4 regions of the Serratia sp. EC4 genome follow, and region 1 is predicted to be linked to each of the others. Evidence: predicted binding sites of a transcription regulator. Region 1 holds the regulator's gene; each other region holds the start of a gene.
What was found. The regulator Fur, encoded in region 1, represses iron uptake genes when iron is present. The targets are predictions, from matches to a motif close to ATAATAATGAGAACNACTATCAA.
Positions count from the first base shown of each region.

Region 2: the regulator Fur is predicted to act here: its motif matches at 2,534-2,556, upstream of ACP39K_RS06235 (Nramp family divalent metal transporter).
Region 3: the regulator Fur is predicted to act here: its motif matches at 1,613-1,635, upstream of sodA (superoxide dismutase [Mn]).
Region 4: the regulator Fur is predicted to act here: its motif matches at 2,260-2,282, upstream of ACP39K_RS04560 (isochorismate synthase).

Region 1 is NZ_JBNIDE010000002.1:309,027-313,238, reverse strand. Features, by position in the region: gene ybfF (esterase) at 1-457, shown strand, start outside; gene ybfE (LexA regulated protein) at 714-1,001, shown strand; gene fldA (flavodoxin FldA) at 1,257-1,796, shown strand; gene fur (ferric iron uptake transcriptional regulator) at 2,126-2,572, shown strand; gene ACP39K_RS08105 (beta-N-acetylhexosaminidase) at 2,824-4,212, opposite strand, start outside.
Region 2 is NZ_JBNIDE010000001.1:1,326,117-1,330,328, forward strand. Features, by position in the region: gene mgrA (L-glyceraldehyde 3-phosphate reductase) at 1-581, shown strand, start outside; gene ACP39K_RS06230 (DUF2502 domain-containing protein) at 804-1,214, shown strand; gene ACP39K_RS06235 (Nramp family divalent metal transporter) at 1,256-2,494, opposite strand; gene ACP39K_RS06240 (NupC/NupG family nucleoside CNT transporter) at 2,872-4,059, shown strand; tRNA gene ACP39K_RS06245 (tRNA-Ala) at 4,178-4,212, opposite strand, start outside.
Region 3 is NZ_JBNIDE010000006.1:125,189-129,400, forward strand. Features, by position in the region: gene fdnG (formate dehydrogenase-N subunit alpha) at 1-1,297, opposite strand, end outside; gene sodA (superoxide dismutase [Mn]) at 1,714-2,334, shown strand; gene ACP39K_RS17705 (methyl-accepting chemotaxis protein) at 2,460-4,212, shown strand, end outside.
Region 4 is NZ_JBNIDE010000001.1:969,531-973,742, forward strand. Features, by position in the region: gene rarD (EamA family transporter RarD) at 1-172, shown strand, start outside; gene dhbA (2,3-dihydro-2,3-dihydroxybenzoate dehydrogenase) at 174-932, opposite strand; gene ACP39K_RS04560 (isochorismate synthase) at 1,036-2,226, opposite strand; gene ACP39K_RS04565 (4'-phosphopantetheinyl transferase family protein) at 2,415-3,107, opposite strand; gene agp (bifunctional glucose-1-phosphatase/inositol phosphatase) at 3,269-4,212, opposite strand, start outside.

The DNA of each region.
Region 1 (4,212 bases):
GCGCATCGCCAAGCTGATCGTCATCGACGTCGCGCCGGTGGATTACCAGACCCGACGTCATGACGAGATCTTCGCCGCGCTGAAGGCCGTCAGCGCCGCCGGCATCACCCAGCGCCAGGCGGCCGCCCAGTTGATGCGCGACTACCTGCAGGAAGAAGGCGTGATCCAGTTCCTGCTGAAGTCCTTCCATAACGGTGAATGGCGCTTCAACCTGCCGGTGCTGATCGAACGCTACGAAGACATCACCGGCTGGCAGGACGTCCCGGCCTGGCCACACCCGACCCTGTTCATTCGCGGCGGCCTGTCGCCGTACGTGCAGGACAGCTACCGTGCAGATATCGCCCGCCAGTTCCCGCAGGCCCGCGCGCACGTCGTCGCCGGCACCGGCCATTGGGTGCACGCCGAAAAACCGGAAGCGGTGCTGCGCGCCATCCACCGTTTCCTCGGCGAAGCCTGAAAAATACGTTAATCTGGCGAAAAAACGCGCTAAAGATAACGGCTTAGCGCGTTTAGCCCGCAGTTAGGCATTGTCGCCGCTCCATCTGCTGGGGTAATATGGCGCGCTATAATTTTGCCGCCGCGCCAGCGCGTTCGCGAACGCCGGTTCGGGGGTAAATTTGGGTTAGGGTTTATTGGCCCGAAGTGTGTTAATCGATGCCTCCGGAAGCGTGCGAGCGCTTTTTGATGCAAACTCCCTTGCAGTACCGCTACCTATGGCAAAAGAACAAACGGATCGCACGACGCTGGATCTGTTCGCAGATGAACGCCGTCCGGGGCGCCCGAAAACCAACCCGCTTTCCCGCGATGAACAGCTTAGAATCAATAAGCGCAATCAGTTACGGCGCGATAAAGTGCGCGGATTGCGGCGCGTAGAGCTGAAAATCAACGCGGATGCGGTGGACGCCCTGAACAAACTGGCGGAACAGCGCAACATCAGCCGCAGCGAACTCATCGAGCAGATGCTGTTGGCGCAACTGGCGGAAGAACAGCCGGAACATTGATCTCTTCGGCCGCACGCGCGGCGCGGCGTTAAGGACAACGCCGGATCGACCACGCTTTTCTTCATCCTTCGGCATCGCATAAATGCGATAAAACCCCGGCGCCACTTTCTGGCATGATACGCATTTACCGGTAAGAGACTGCGCCTGTCGGCGCCCGCCACCATGGCGAAAGGCTCTTGTCATGGCATCATTTTAATCGGCGGCAGTGCCGGCGCCGAGTAATGCAATTAATTGAATTTAAAGGTTATACGCGATATGGCTACTGTAGGCATTTTCTTTGGCAGCGACACTGGCAATACCGAAAACATTGCCAAAATGATCCAGAAAATTCTTCAGAAACAGTTTGGCGACGATGTCTCAGAAGTGCATGACATCGCCAAAAGCAGCAAAGAAGACCTGGAAGGGTTCGATATCCTGCTGCTGGGTATCCCGACCTGGTACTACGGTGAAGCGCAGTGTGACTGGGATGATTTCTTCCCGACGCTGGAAGAAGTCGATTTCAACGGCAAACTGGTGGCGCTGTTCGGCTGCGGCGACCAGGAAGACTACGCGGAATATTTCTGTGACGCGATGGGCACCATCCGCGACATCATCGAACCGCGCGGCGCGGCCATCGTGGGCCACTGGCCGACCAAAGGCTACCACTTCGAAGCTTCCAAAGGCCTGGCGGACGACAACCACTTCATCGGTCTGGCGATCGACGAAGACCGTCAGCCGGAGCTGACCAATGAGCGCGTGGACGCCTGGGTCAAACAGATCGTCGAAGAGCTGAGCCTGGCCGATATCGTCGGCTAAACGCCGGTACTGGCGAAAGGTTGAACAAAGGCCCTGTAAAGTGCATAGTGTGCCGACAGGGCCGTCATCGGCAACAGGGATTGCTGCGATAGAAGCTACAGATTTGTAACTTCCCACCCCGTCACGGTAGACTGAGATATCGGTTTATCCCATCCATCAAGGCGTTGCATGCAAAACATGCAATAGTGCAATTATATCTTTGTTAACAACCGGCGGTTTCCATTTAGTACAACCGGTTCTATAATGAGACGCATTAACTCTTTGTGCCGACCGATGCCACAGGCGAGTACGCCTCAACTTGATTAGCATAGTAACAGGACTGAATTCGCATGACCGACAACAACATCGCATTGAAGAAGGCCGGCTTAAAAGTCACGCTTCCGCGACTCAAAATCCTGGAAGTACTGCAAAATCCGGAATGCCATCACGTCAGTGCGGAAGATTTGTACAAAAAACTGATTGATATGGGCGAAGAGATCGGCCTGGCGACGGTTTATCGCGTACTGAACCAGTTTGACGATGCGGGCATTGTGACACGTCACAATTTCGAAGGCGGCAAGTCCGTGTTCGAGCTGACCCAACAGCATCACCACGATCACCTGATTTGCCTGGACTGCGGCAAAGTGATCGAATTCAGTGATGAATCCATCGAAGTGCGCCAGCGTGATATCGCCAAGCAGCACGGCATCAAGCTCACCAACCACAGTCTGTACCTGTACGGCCACTGTGAAACCGGTGACTGCCGCGAAGACGAATCGCTGCACGACAAGAAATAAGCCTGACCGGCTATGAAAAACCGCCTCACATTGGGGCGGTTTTTTTATGCCCGCCGTACAACGGGCAAAAAAATCCCCGGACAAGCCGGGGGAAGATCATGTCATGAAATACTACAATTGCAGCGGCACTGCGACTCCACGTACTGCTCTCACTTCAACATCCGCCCCACGCCGGCACGCGCGGGGGCGAACGCATTCCCCCTTCATTATGATGCGGCCCGCTGCCAGAACCACGGGCCCCGGAGCCAGACCTAGACCTTCTCGGCGCGGCTGTAGCGTTTACCGTCCGGGCTGACCGAACGCACCTGCACGTCACCGGAGACCGTCGGCTTGGCCTTGGCGTCATAGCGCTGCCACTGCTTGCCGCCGTCGGTGGAATACTCGATGCCCAATCCCGGCAGCGCGATATTCGCTTCCAGCTTGCCGCCCGCCACGCGGGCGCCCGGCACCGGCAGACGATAAGCGACGCCGCCTTTGTCCAGCTTGGCCAGTTCACGTTGGCCCAGGATATTGGCGAAGCGCAGCCAGTCTTTCTCCAGCGCCTGGGTATCGACAAAGTGGGTTTCCCCGCCTTTGTATTCGCGGCCGGCGCGATAGTCCTGCTCCCAACCGGCGCGGTGCCAGGCGCGTTCCGCCACCGACAGCGCGCGCGGGAAGATCATGTATTCCATCTGCGGATCGGTGCGCTGGGTTTCGCTCCACAGCTGAGCGGACAGACCGTAGGCACCCGGCCACGGCTTGTCGCTTTTGGCGTTGAAGTGGTTGCCGTCGCGGTCGACCGAGGTTTCCGCGTTCTGCGGCATGTTGTCCGGCGCGAAGCTGAACACCTTGCGCTCGTCGCTGAAGCGGGTGCCCCAGTAGTAACCGCGCTCGTCCGGATTCACCTCGTAAGGGAAGTCCATGTAGACGTAGTCCGGGTTGGAGACCACCACTTCATACCCTTTATTGGCCCAGTCGTTAACGCTGTCGAAACCGCCCCAATACAGGGTGTCCCAGAAGTTGACGCCCACGCGCGAGGTGGCGAACGCCTTCGAACTTTCGGCGTCTTTCAGACCGTCCTGCCAGGCCTGCATTCTGTCGATGCCGTGCGCCTTCACCAGCTTGCTGACCTCCTGGCCGAAGTAGCTCGGCAGGTGCTCCATGTCGGCCACCTTGCCTTCTTTGATCATCGTCTGGCACACCTGCGACTTGGCCCACGGCTTGTCTTCATTACTCTGGTCAATGATGCCTTTACCCGGTTCCGGTTTCGCCTTGTCGGTATAGCCTGCGCCCAGGCGGATGTTTTTCGCCTCATCGCCGCCAAAGTGCCAGGTTTTGATCGGCTGGCCGGCTTCTTTATGCATCTGGGCAATCTCGCCAATCACCTTGTCGACAAAGCGCTGGGAAGAGTCCAGGCACGGGTTCAGGTAGCTCTGGCGGTTAAAGAACTGCACGGAGGTGGTGTTGGAGGTATCGGTCGGATCCACCAGGCGGAATTCGTTGGCCTCCTGCTCTTTCCCGGCGGCATGCAGCTTTTTATAGCGCGCTTCCATCGAGACCACCGCGGCGCGGGCGTGTGCCGGCATGTCGATCTCCGGGATCACCTCAATCTGGCGCGCCTGAGCGTATTTGATGATGTCGATATAGTCCTGACGGCTGAA
Region 2 (4,212 bases), on a different contig from region 1:
ATCATCGGCCGGATCCGGACACGCCGCTGGAAGAAACCATGGCGGCGCTGGATCTGCTGGTGCGCCAGGGCAAAGCGCTGTATGTCGGCCTGTCCAACTACCCGGCCGAGCGCGCGCGACAGGCGTTCGACATTCTGCAGCGGCTCGGCACGCCGTGCGTGATCCACCAGCCGAAGTATTCGATGTTGGAACGCGGGCCGGAGACGGCGTTGCTGGATACGCTGGAGGAACATGGCGTCGGATCTATCGCCTTCTCGCCGCTGGCGGGCGGCCTGCTGACCGATCGCTACCTGCACGGCATACCGCAAGATTCTCGCGCCGCCAGCGGCAGCCGCTTCCTGCAGCCGGAGCAGCTGACCGCCGAGCGACTGGACAAGGTGCGCCGCCTCGATGCGCTGGCGCGGCAACGCGGGCAGAAGCTGTCGCAGATGGCGCTGGCCTGGGTGCTGCGCGGCGATCGCGTTACCTCAGTGCTGATCGGCGCCAGCAAGAATGCGCAGATAGAAGACGCGGTGGGCATGCTGGCCAATCGTCACTTTAGTGAAGAAGAGCTCGCGCAGATCGAGACAATCTTATTGTAATCGTTTACAAATTCCGCCGTTCAATCGAGCGGCGCTACCCCAGAAAAATCTCAAATCTTAACCTCCTGCATCATTTTCAGAGTGGCTCTCAGATTCAACCCTATGCGCCGGCGCTATGATGCCGATATTGCAGCAAAAATAACGATAAGGCCGCTTTTAAACTGATGAACGCGCTTCATAAAGTGACAAACGGCCAGGCCGCGCAAGCGGGAAGGAGAAGCCATGTTTAAACCTCTGCTCTTGGCCGCCATTTTGGCGGCGACGGTACTGCCCGCCGCACAGCAGGCGCATGCCGAAGGGATCAGCATCGATCTGATGCCAGGCGTTTCATTGCGCATCGGCGATCAGGATAACCGCGGCCGCTATTGGGATGGTTACGATTGGCGGGATCGCGACTGGTGGCAAGGCCATCAGGGGCGTTATCTCGGCGACCGCAGCCGTCGCGGTTACTACTGGGACGGCTATCGCTGGCGCGATGGCGACTACTGGCGTAAACACTATTACTACCATGAAGGACGCTATCGTAAATACGACAAACACTACGATAAGCACCACTGGAAGAAAGAGAAAAAGCATCACCACGATCATGACCGCGATCGCTGGCGCCGCCACGGCGATGACGACCGCGATTAACGACGACGGGCCGGCGCAACGCCGGCCCGCACTGTTTTTGCTTACAGCACGCTGCCGATCAGCAGGTAGCCGTTCAATCCCACCACCACCACCAGCACGATCAGCTTGCCCAGGTTTTGCACCAGCGGGCCGTTGACCATTTCCCCCATCAGCGCCCGATTGCCGGTGAAAGCCAGCAGCGGCACCAACGCCAGCGCAATGCCGAAGCTGAGCAGCACCTGGCTCAGCACCAGAATGCGCGTCGCATCCATCCCCAACATGATGACGATAAACGACGGCAGCATGGTCACCGCGCGCCGCAGCCACAGCGGAATATGGAAACGCACGAACCCCTGCATCACCACCTGCCCCGCCAACGTGCCGACCACGGTAGAAGAGAGGCCGGCCGCCACCAGGCTCAGGCCGAACACGGTGGCGGCGGCGTGCCCGAGCAGCGGTTGCAGCGTCAGGTAAGCCACGTCGAGATCGGCGATGCCGCTGTGGCCGCTGAAATGAAACGCGGCGGCGGCGGTGGCCATCATCGCCAGATTGACGAAACCGGCGATGGTCATGGCCACGGCGACGTCGACTTTGGTGGCGGCATAGCGTTCCGCCTTGTCGTGCTCGCCGCCGATTTGGGTGAGCGACGAATGCAGATAGATCACGTGCGGCATGATGGTGGCGCCCAATACCCCGGCAGCCAGGAATACCGCATCGCCGTTAGGCAGATCGGGCAACGCCATGCCTTTCAGCAGCGGCGCAAGCTGCGGCTGGGAAAACGCCAGCTCGACGATGTAGGCGGCGGCGACGAACAACAACAGGCCGCCGATCACCCGCTTCAGCGGCTTTTGTCCGCGCTTTTGCAGCATCAGAATTAAAAAGGTGGCGATCCCGGTCAGCACTGCGCCCTGCAACAGAGAGACGCCGAGCAGCAGCTTGAAGCCGATCGCCGCGCCGATAAACTCGGCCAGGTCGGTCGCCATGGCGATGATCTCCGCCTGCACCCAATAGGCCCACACCGCCGGCCGCGGAAAGCGATCGCGAATATGCTCGGCCAGATTTTTCCCGGTGGCGATGCCCAGCTTGGCGGACAACAGCTGGATCAGCATCGCCATCACGTTGGCCCAAACCACCACCCACAGCAGGCTGTAGCCGAATGAGGCGCCGGCCTGGATGTTGGTGGCGAAGTTGCCGGGATCGATATAGCCGATAGCGGCGATGAAGGCGGGCCCCATGAGCGAGAGTTTGATTTTTCTGGCGGAGCGACCGGAGGTGGTTTCAACCACGCGACTGTTCAGCATATGTTGAACCCTTACTGAAATTACGTTTATCTCCACTCTATATAAATGATAATAATTATCAAGCGCATTTGTAGCGGTAAAACTTATCTCTGTAATAGCCAACATTAACGGTTTTATCGAAGGGTTCAGCGCGAAGCTTGCCGATTTCCGTGCTTTTGGGATGGGATTTTGGCTGCAATACCCCTGAAAGACAGGTTAGCACAAGAATACGAATTTCCTATTGCTGCTTTAACATCTTGATTTTTTATGCTTTTGCGCAACACTTTAGGAGAACTCCCACTATGATTTTCCATATTTGCAATAGAAGTCTCGTTTTTAAACGTAGCGTTACATAAAATGGCAGCCGAAATTCAGCCTGCCTCAAATTTGGAGCAAACATGTCCCATATTGCGCACTTTGCGTTGGCGATAGTGGTGGTGGCGATCCTGGCCCTGTTGGTGTGCCGCGATCGTAAAAGCATCCGCATTCGCTATGTTATTCAACTACTGGTTATCGAAGTACTGCTGGCCTACTTTTTCCTGCATTCGGAAGCGGGTTTGGGCTTCGTAAAAGGATTCGCCGCGCTGTTTGACAAACTGCTCGGGTTTGCGGGACAAGGGACTGATTTCGTGTTCGGCGGCATGGGCGACAAAGGCCTGGCGTTCTTCTTCCTGAAGGTGCTGTGCCCAATCGTCTTCATTTCGGCGCTGATCGGTATTCTGCAGTACATCAAGGTGCTGCCGTTCATCATCCGCATTATCGGCACCGTGCTGTCGAAAGTGAACGGCATGGGCAAGCTGGAGTCGTTTAACGCCGTCAGCTCGCTGATCCTGGGGCAATCCGAAAACTTCATCGCCTACAAGGATATCCTGGGCAAGATGTCGGAAAAGCGCATGTACACCATGGCGGCGACCGCGATGTCTACGGTTTCCATGTCCATCGTCGGCGCCTACATGACCATGCTGGACGCCAAGTTCGTGGTGGCGGCGCTGGTATTGAACATGTTCAGCACCTTTATCGTGCTGTCGCTGGTCAACCCGTACGACACCAATAAAGAAGAAGAGCTGCACCTCGGCAACCTGCACGAAGGCCAGAGCTTCTTTGAAATGCTGGGTGAATACATCCTGGCGGGCTTCAAAGTAGCGATTATCGTCGCCGCGATGCTGATTGGCTTCATCGCCCTGATCGCCGCGCTCAACGGTGTGTTCAGCGCCATTTTCGGCCTGAGCTTCCAGGAAATCCTCGGCTACTTCTTCTATCCATTCGCCTGGATCATGGGCATCCCTAAACACGAAGCCCTGCAGGTTGGCAGCATCATGGCGACCAAACTGGTTTCCAACGAATTCGTGGCCATGATGGAACTGCAGAAAGTCTCTGCCGAGCTGTCGCCGCGCAGCCTGGGGATCCTGTCGGTGTTCCTGGTGTCCTTCGCCAACTTCTCTTCCATCGGCATCGTGGCCGGTGCGATCAAGGGCCTGAACGAACACCAGGGCAACGTGGTGTCACGCTTTGGCCTGAAGCTGGTGTACGGCTCTACGCTGGTCAGCATCCTGTCCGCTTCCATCGCGGGTCTGGTGCTGGGCTAAGCCTCGAACCGGCCAGGATAACAAGGCGCCTGCGGGCGCCTTTTTTATTGGCTGGCCTTCGGCGAAGGTGGAATAATGCAAAGCAAAAAGCCGACCCTAAGGTCGGCTTTTTAAATGGTGGTGGAGCTAGACGGGATCGAACCGTCGACCTCT
Region 3 (4,212 bases), on a different contig from region 1:
CGAGCAGCAGCTGGATCATCGCCATGGTGCGAATGTTCTGCGCGCCGACCGAGTGCTGAGTCCAGCCCAGGGCGTACAGGAACGAAGCGGTTTTATCCGCGACGCAGGTTTCGGCGATGTATTCGCACACCTTGAGGAAATCGTCCTTCGGCGTGCCGCAGATGTTGGTCACCACGTCAGGCGTGTAGCGGCTCACGTGCTGTTTCAGCAGGTTCCACACGCAGCGTGGATCCTGCAGCGTGACGTCGCGCTTGGCGAAGCCGTTCTCGTCGAACTGGTAGTTCCAGGTGGTTTTGTCGTACTTGCGGTTTTCCGCGTCGTAGCCGCTGAACAACCCGTCTTCGAAGGCAAAGTCTTCCCGCACCAGCAGGCTGGCGTTGGTGTAGGCCTCGACGTATTCGCGGTTGAACTTGTTGTTGGTCATCAGATACAGCAACACGCCCGACAGGAAAGCGATGTCGGTCCCGGAGCGGATCGGCGTGTAGAAGTCCGCCACCGACGCGGTTCGGGTAAAGCGCGGATCGATCACGATCAGCTTGGCATTGTTGTGTATTTTGGCTTCCATCGCCCAGCGGAACCCCACCGGATGCGCTTCCGCCGCATTACCGCCCATGACGATAATCAAATTCGCGTTCTTGATATCAACCCAGTGGTTGGTCATCGCACCGCGACCAAATGTTGGAGCAAGACTTGCTACCGTTGGTCCGTGTCAGACACGCGCCTGGTTGTCTACGGCAAGCATGCCGAGAGCGCGACTAAATTTTTGCGACAGAAAACCGGTTTCATTGCTGGCGGCCGAAGCGCACAGCATGCCGGTGGTCAGCCAACGGTTGACGGTAACGCCCTGATCGTTGGTTTTGATGAAGTTGGCGTCACGGTCTTCTTTCACCAGCTTGGCGATGCGGGTAAAGGCGTCGTCCCAGCTGATGCGCTGCCATTTGTCCGACCCCGGCGCCCGGTATTCCGGATACTTGAGGCGGCTTTCGCTGTGGATGAAGTCAACCAGGCCGGCGCCTTTCGGGCAAAGCGCGCCGCGGTTTACCGGGTGATCCGGATCCCCTTCGATATGGAAAATGCTTTCTTTGGCGTTTTTGGCGCCATCACCAAGGCTGTACATCAACAGCCCACAGCCGACGGAACAATACGTACAGGTATTACGGGTCTCGCGGGCGCGCAGCAGTTTGTACTGCCGGGTTTCCGCCAACGCCACTTCGGGGGCAAAGCCCAGCGCGGCCACCGTCGTTCCTGCCATACCGCCAGCGCAGATCTTAAAGAACTGCCTTCTGCTGACCTGCATGGGGGTCTCCTTTACTCTCGATTGTCACATTGTTCAAATGCGCCTGCCCGCTAGCGCGGCAAACGCGAATGTCACTGTTGTTATGCTTGCTACGAACGCCGGCCATATTACCACAGCGTGCTTGTGGTTGTTACACACTCGTGCTCATTCAGTGAACGCATTGGCACATTTCGATACATTTCGACGTTGGCGCTCCCTACAGTATAGAGAGTAACCAACGCGCCGGGGCGACGGTTTGAACCGGCCACCCTGCGCCCTCTTCTATCAACATGTTAACGCAACGATTTGTTCATTAACCACACAATTCACAGGGCATTGATAATCATTTTCAATATCATTTAATTAACTATAATGATCCGACTGCTTACGCGGTGCTCGCCCTTTGCGCCGCCCATACACCACTGGAGATGATGATTATGAGTTATTCACTGCCATCCCTGCCGTACGCTTACGACGCACTGGAACCGCATTTTGACAAGCAGACGATGGAAATCCATCACACCAAACACCACCAGACCTACGTCAACAACGCCAACACCGTGCTGGAAGCCTACCCTGAGCTGGCCAAATACAGCGTTGAAGAGCTGATCCAGGATCTGGACAAAGTGCCTGCCGACAAACGCACCTTCATGCGCAACAACGCCGGCGGTCACGCCAACCACAGCTTCTTCTGGAAAAACCTGAAAACCGGCACCACGCTGGGCGGCGATCTGAAAGCGGCCATCGAGCGCGATTTCGGCAGCGTTGAGAAATTCCAGGAAGAGTTCGAGAAAGCCGCAGCCACCCGCTTCGGTTCCGGTTGGGCCTGGCTGGTGCTGAAAGACGGCAAGCTGGCCGTAGTGTCTACCGCCAACCAGGACAGCCCGCTGATGGGCGAAGCCGTCGCCGGCGCTTCCGGTTTCCCAATCATCGGCCTGGACGTGTGGGAACACGCTTACTACCTGAAATATCAGAACAAACGCCCTGACTACATCAAGGCGTTCTGGAACGTGGTCAACTGGGATGAAGCCGCCGCACGCTTCGCCGCGAAGAAGTAATTCGCCCCCGTTGATAAAGATGCCCGCCACCGGCGGGTATTTTTTTGCCTGAAATCCGCTAAAGTTTGACCACTTCTTGCCGATGGTTTGTTCAATTGACGTTCGCCCGGAGAAGGAAAAACGCTATGGCGGCATTGCAAGCACTGGCAGGAAAGTTCACTCATCTCACCGTAGGTAAAAAGCTCGGTCTCGGCTTCGCGCTGTTGTTGCTGTTGGCGGTCGTCATCGCCGGCACCGGGGCGCAATATCTGCATATCATCGAATCCCGCGCCGATCGCATCGACTTCAGCAACCGGCTGAACGAGGAGATCAACCAGGCCAAATACAACCGCGCCATGTACGGCCAGACCTACCAGCCGGAGTATCTGCAGAACAACCGCGCCAATATTGAAAATGCCGTCAAGCTGATAGATCAGGGGCAGGCGCTGGACTGGGACGCCCAAAGCCGTAAGGATCTGCAGCGTCTGGTGACGCTGATCGGGGAATATCAACAGCAGCAAAAAGTCTTTGAGCAGGCGGTCACGGCAAAAGACGCGGTGCGCCAGAGCTGGAACATGTCGGAAGTGCAGGCCAGCCTGAGCCAGGTGGAGCGTCAGCTCACCAACGGCGATCTGCAGCTGGCCTTCATCCAGCTTAACCAGAAGCTGACCCAGGTGCGCTACGGCGCGCGCGGTCTGCTGCTGAGCCTGAACAAGGAAACCGAAGCGCCGCTGATGGCGGCCATCGACGACGCGCGCGACGCGGCCAACGCCCTGAGCCGCCGGGTCAGCGACGCGCAGCGCCCGCAGCTGCAACCGCTGCTGGCCGCGCTGGACGATTACAAAAACCGCATCGCGGCCTACCTGCCGGCCTATGAGCACGAACAGCAGATCAGCCGGCAGCTCGGCGAACGCGCGCAAGCGATCGGCACGCTGGTGAACGCCTTTATGCAGGACGAACTGGTGCAGACGCGCAACAACATCAATCTGGCGCAGCTGCAGATGGGCGTCACCACCCTGATCGCCATCATCGCCGGGGTGCTTATCGCCTGGCGCATCACGCTGCAGATCACCCGTCCGCTGCACAGCACGCTAGCCATGGCGGAACGCATCGCCGGCGGCGACCTGCGCCAGGCGCAGACCAGCACCCGCCGCGACGAGCTGGGGCAACTGCTGAACGCAGTGGCGGCGATGAGCCAAAACCTGCGCACCATGATTGAGAAGATCCAGATGGGGGTCAGCCAGGTCTCCACCGCCTCGGCGGAAATCGCCGCCGGCAACACCGATCTCTCCTCCCGCACCGAACAGCAGGCGGCGGCGGTCGAGGAAACCGCGGCCAGCATGGAACAGCTGACCGCCACGGTGAAACAAAACGCCGACAATGCTCATCACGCCAACCAACTGGCCACCGACGCCTCGCAGACCGCACAACAGGGCGGTAAGCTGGTGGAAAACGTGGTCAGCACCATGCGCGATATCTCCAGCAGTTCGCAGCGTATCGCCGAAATTACTACCCTGATTAACGGCATTGCCTTCCAGACCAACATCCTGGCGCTCAACGCCGCGGTGGAAGCGGCGCGCGCCGGCGAACAGGGCCGCGGCTTCTCGGTGGTCGCCAGTGAAGTGCGCAGCCTGGCGAGCCGCAGCGCCCAGGCGGCCAAGGAAATAGAAGGGCTGATCGCCGAATCGGTCAGCCGGGTGAAAACCGGCACTGAGTTGGTGGAAAGCACCGGCAATACCATGGAACAGATCGTCCGTTCGGTCACCCACGTGCGCGACATCATGGCCGAGATCGCCGCCGCCTCCGATGAACAGACGCGCGGCATCGCCCAGATTGGCCAGGCGATCGTCGAGATGGACCACACCACCCAGCAGAACGCCGCGCTGGTGGAAGAGTCCG
Region 4 (4,212 bases), on a different contig from region 1:
CCTGTTCGGCCTGCTGAGCTATGTGGAACCGGTGCTGCTGGTGATCGTCGCGCTGCTGCTCGGCGAAAGCATCGGCCAAAGCGAATGGCCGACCTATCTGGCGATCTGGCTGGCGGTGCTGCTGCTGGCGGCGGAAGGCGCGCGGCACCTGCTGCGCCGCCAGCGGGTCTGACTCAGGCGGCCAGCGTCGCGCCGCCGTCGATCACAATGTCCTGCATGGTGATGTGGCTGGCCAAGTCGGAGGCCAGGAACAACACCGCGTTGGCGATCTCGTCCGGGCGAGCGATTTTGCCCAGCGGGATCCCCAGCTTGAACATCTCGGGGAAGCCGGCGATGGTGCGTTGCTGCGCATCATCGGTCTGCCACATGCCGCGCTGCATCGGCGTGTCGGTCGAGCCCGGCGACACCAGATTGCACCGCACGCCGAACGGCGCCATCTCCAGCCCCACGCAGTGGTTCAGGCTGGTCAACGCCGCCTTGGAGGCGCAGTAAGCCGCCATCTGCGCGCGCGGCACGTGCGCGGCGTTGGAGCCGATGCTGACGATCGCCCCGCTGCGCTGCGCCTTGAAGTGCGGCAGCACGGCGCGGAACAGGTAAAACGCCCCCGAGGCGTTGACGTTGATGCACTGGTGCCAGTCATCCACGCTCAGATCTTCGGTATTGCCCATGCGCAGAATGCCGGCGGCGTTGACCAACACGTCCAGTTGCGGGTTTTCCGCCAGCTGTTGGCGGCACACCGCCTCCACCTGCTCCGGCCGGCTGATGTCCAGCGTCACGCAAGGGTAAGGCAAATCCGGGTTGGCGAACTCGCGGTCAAACCCCACCACCTCGGCGCCCTGCGTCAAAAAATGCCGGGCGATCTGCTCGCCGATGCCGCGCGCCGCGCCGGTCACCCACACGCGTTTGCCGGTGAAATCCATCTGAATGCTCATGCGCGCACCGCCATCCGGGCGCACAGCCGGGTCATGTTGTTGTTCATCGTTGTCTCCTGCGAAAAGGATAGGATGCGGCGCGCGCTGCGCCGCAAAAGTGGCCCTACAGCGCGCCGCTGTTCAGGCCGAAAGCGTTGAGCATGGTGCCCAGTTTGGCGGCGGTTTCCAGCCACTCGGACTGCGGCGTCGAGGCGGCGACGATCCCCGCGCCGGCGAACAGCCGCACCCGGTTGCCGCGCAGCAGGCCGCTGCGGATGACGATCGCCCACTCGCCGTCGCCGTTGGCGTCGCACCAGCCGACGATGCCGCTGAACAGGCCGCGATCGTGCGGTTCCAGATCGGCGATCAGCTGGCGGGCGCTCTCGGTCGGGAAGCCGCACAGCGCCGGCGTCGGATGCAGCAGGCAGGCCAGCTGCATCACGTTGAGATTCGGGTTCAGCAGCTCGCCGCGAATGCGGGTGGACAAATGCCACATGGTGCCGGTACTGAGCAGCGACGGGCCGCTGGGCACGCTCAGGCTGGCGCACAGCGGCGCCAGGTGCCGACGGATGTCGTCGATCACCAGCTTGTGTTCGTATTTGTCTTTGGTCGAGCGCATCAGGCGCTCGCTGCCGAGGCGATCCTGCTGCGGATCGTCCTGACGGCGCGCCGAACCCGCCAGCGGGTTGGTGTGGATCTCGCCGCCCTGCTTGCGGATCAGCAGTTCCGGGCTGGCGCCGATCAATACGCCGCCATCGGCCAGCGGCAGGGAAAAGTGGTAACCGGTCGGGTTCTGCACCATCAGGTTATTGAGGATCTGGTGGCCCGCCACCGGCTGCTCAAGCTCGATGTCGAGGATGCGCGACAGCACCGCCTTGTCCAGCTTGCCTTGTTTAAAGCGGCTGACCGCTTCCGCCACCGCGTGCTTGAAGCGCGGCTCGTCCGGAATGCTGGTGCAGGCGGCCAGGCGATGCGGCTGTTGCAGCATCGGGCGCGCGGCGCGGGTAAAGCTGTCGTTGGCGACAAACTCGTAACTTTCAGGCACATACAGGCAGGAAGGCCGGCGCGTGTCGAACGGAATGGCGCCCACCACCACCGGCGTCTCCTGGCCGGCGGCGTTGGCTCGCGCCAGCGCCTGGCGAATATGCTGCGCCAGCGCGCTGCCTTCCTGCTCGCCGCCGAACGCCGGCGTCTCAATCCGTTCGAACACGCCGCTGGCGGAGAGGGAACGGAATTCGGACCGGTACAAAAAGGTCGATTGTTCGGCGTACGCAAACCCGGGGAAGGTTTGGTTTTCTGTCGTCAGTGTCGCCACAGACCACTCCTTTGTTGCGCCTCACCAATGATAATGTTTATGCGAATAATTATCATTAGCTGTAAAAGGAGGATAAATTACACCGATTCCCCACCGAGGGTCAATCTCCGATGAATGAATCTTTCCGCTCGCTGCGGCAAATCCACGTTACGGCGCAGCAAGAAATAACACACTGTTATTATTGTATTTTAGCAAAAAATAAAGGTCGTGACGTCGTCACCTTCACGCCAAAAACGCCCGCTGAACCGGCGGCCGGCGGGGCAATTTGGCGTCAAGGTCTTAAGCAACGCTAATACGAACGTCTGCCGCTGCGTATCCACGGCGACCATGCGCGCATCGAGAAAATCGAAGTAACAGCGCACCTGCGGATAAAGCGCCTTGAACAGGCTCTCTTTGGCGGAAAACGTCAGCGTCAGCAGCTCGTTGAACGGCAGCGTTTCGCGCAGCAACGCCTCGCGCTCCCCCGCCGAAACGATCGCCCCCCACAGCTCCTCCGCCCGCACGTCGGAGAGCAGCGTCTCCACATCCAACCCAACGCCGCCCAGCCCGCTCTCGCGGTGTACGGCGCACAGCGCGGTATCCGAATTATGGCTCAGCGCCCCGGCGATGCCCGGCGGCCACTGCGGCGCGCGATCTTCGCCGCGCGTCAGGGTGAAATCGGCAAAACCGAGCGGCGCCAATAGCTGGCGCGCGAGAACACGCCCGGCCAAATACTCCGCGCGGCGTTTCGGCACCGCGCGCGCCAGATGGTCCGGCAGCGCAAAGCCCGCCTCGGGAAAACTCTCGTCGCGATACTCCGCCAGCGCAAAATGGCAACGCGCCACCTGGCCCGGATAGCCGTCCGGCGTGAAAAACTCGATATTGCGGATAAAAGTGGGCAACGGCGGTATCCATGATAAGCAGGCAGGCTGATGATGTTAGCCCCCGAAACCGCCTGCAACAATGACCCTGGGCAAAATAAATGGCGTTAAGGCTCGTACGGCGGCACGTTAGCCGGGATGGGGAGAGGCCTCTCCCCCGCGATCGGGAGAGAGGCTGGGCATTACAAGATGCCTTTCATGGTCTTTTCGAAATCGCTCCAGGCGCAGAAACCGTCCTTGTCGATCGGGCAGCCTTTCAGCGCCAGCGTCACGCGCTGCGGCGGGGTTTGCAGCGTCAGCGGCGTCGCCTTGCGCAGCTGTTCGGTGGACTGATAGACGTACTCAATCTTCAGCAATTCACGGTTGTTTTGCGCGTCGCGCCAGCGCTGGAACACCAGTTTGCCGCCTATCGGCGTTTTCTCGTACTGCTGCGGCAGCTGATACGGCTGGAACTGCATGGCCGACAGCAGCGAGGCGATATTGGAGTCGTGGCCGACCAGCACCGTCAGCTTCGGCGCGTCCGGTTTGCGCTCGCCGAGCAGCGCGTTGTTGATGTAGGTCAGCAGCGGTTTGGCGACGTTCTGCGCCACCACCGGCGAGGTGAACAGCGAATCCTGATAGCCGTCTTTCAACTGCGCCAGCTGCTTCCACTGCTGCGGGGTGGCGATTTTGCCCCAGGCCACCTCTTTCATCGGGAAACCTTCGTAATACTGCAGCATAAAGGCGTCCACCAGCGAGTTGCCCACCCGCAGCGGGCCGGAGACGCCCGGCTCTTTGCCCGGCACCGCGCTCATCACGCTGGCTTCTTTGGTCAGGTCGCAGTGTTTGTCGGTCTTGCAGGCGGCGGAATCCTTGTAGTCGATGATCTTCGCCAGCTGTTGGTAAGAGGCGTCCAGCTTCAGCGAGCCCAGCGCGGCGTTCATCGCCGCCAGCGCCTGCTGGTTGAAGGCTTCGCTGGTATCGGTGATGATCGGGTTGAAGGTCGGATCCATCTCGCCCATCTTGTCCTGATGGTGCACGCTGACGTCGCAGCCGGGGAACGCGCCGTTGCTGAAGAACTGCGCGGTGGCCACCGTGCGCTGCAGGCTGTTGGCGTAGACGTACACGCTGCCGGCGGTCGGGCAGC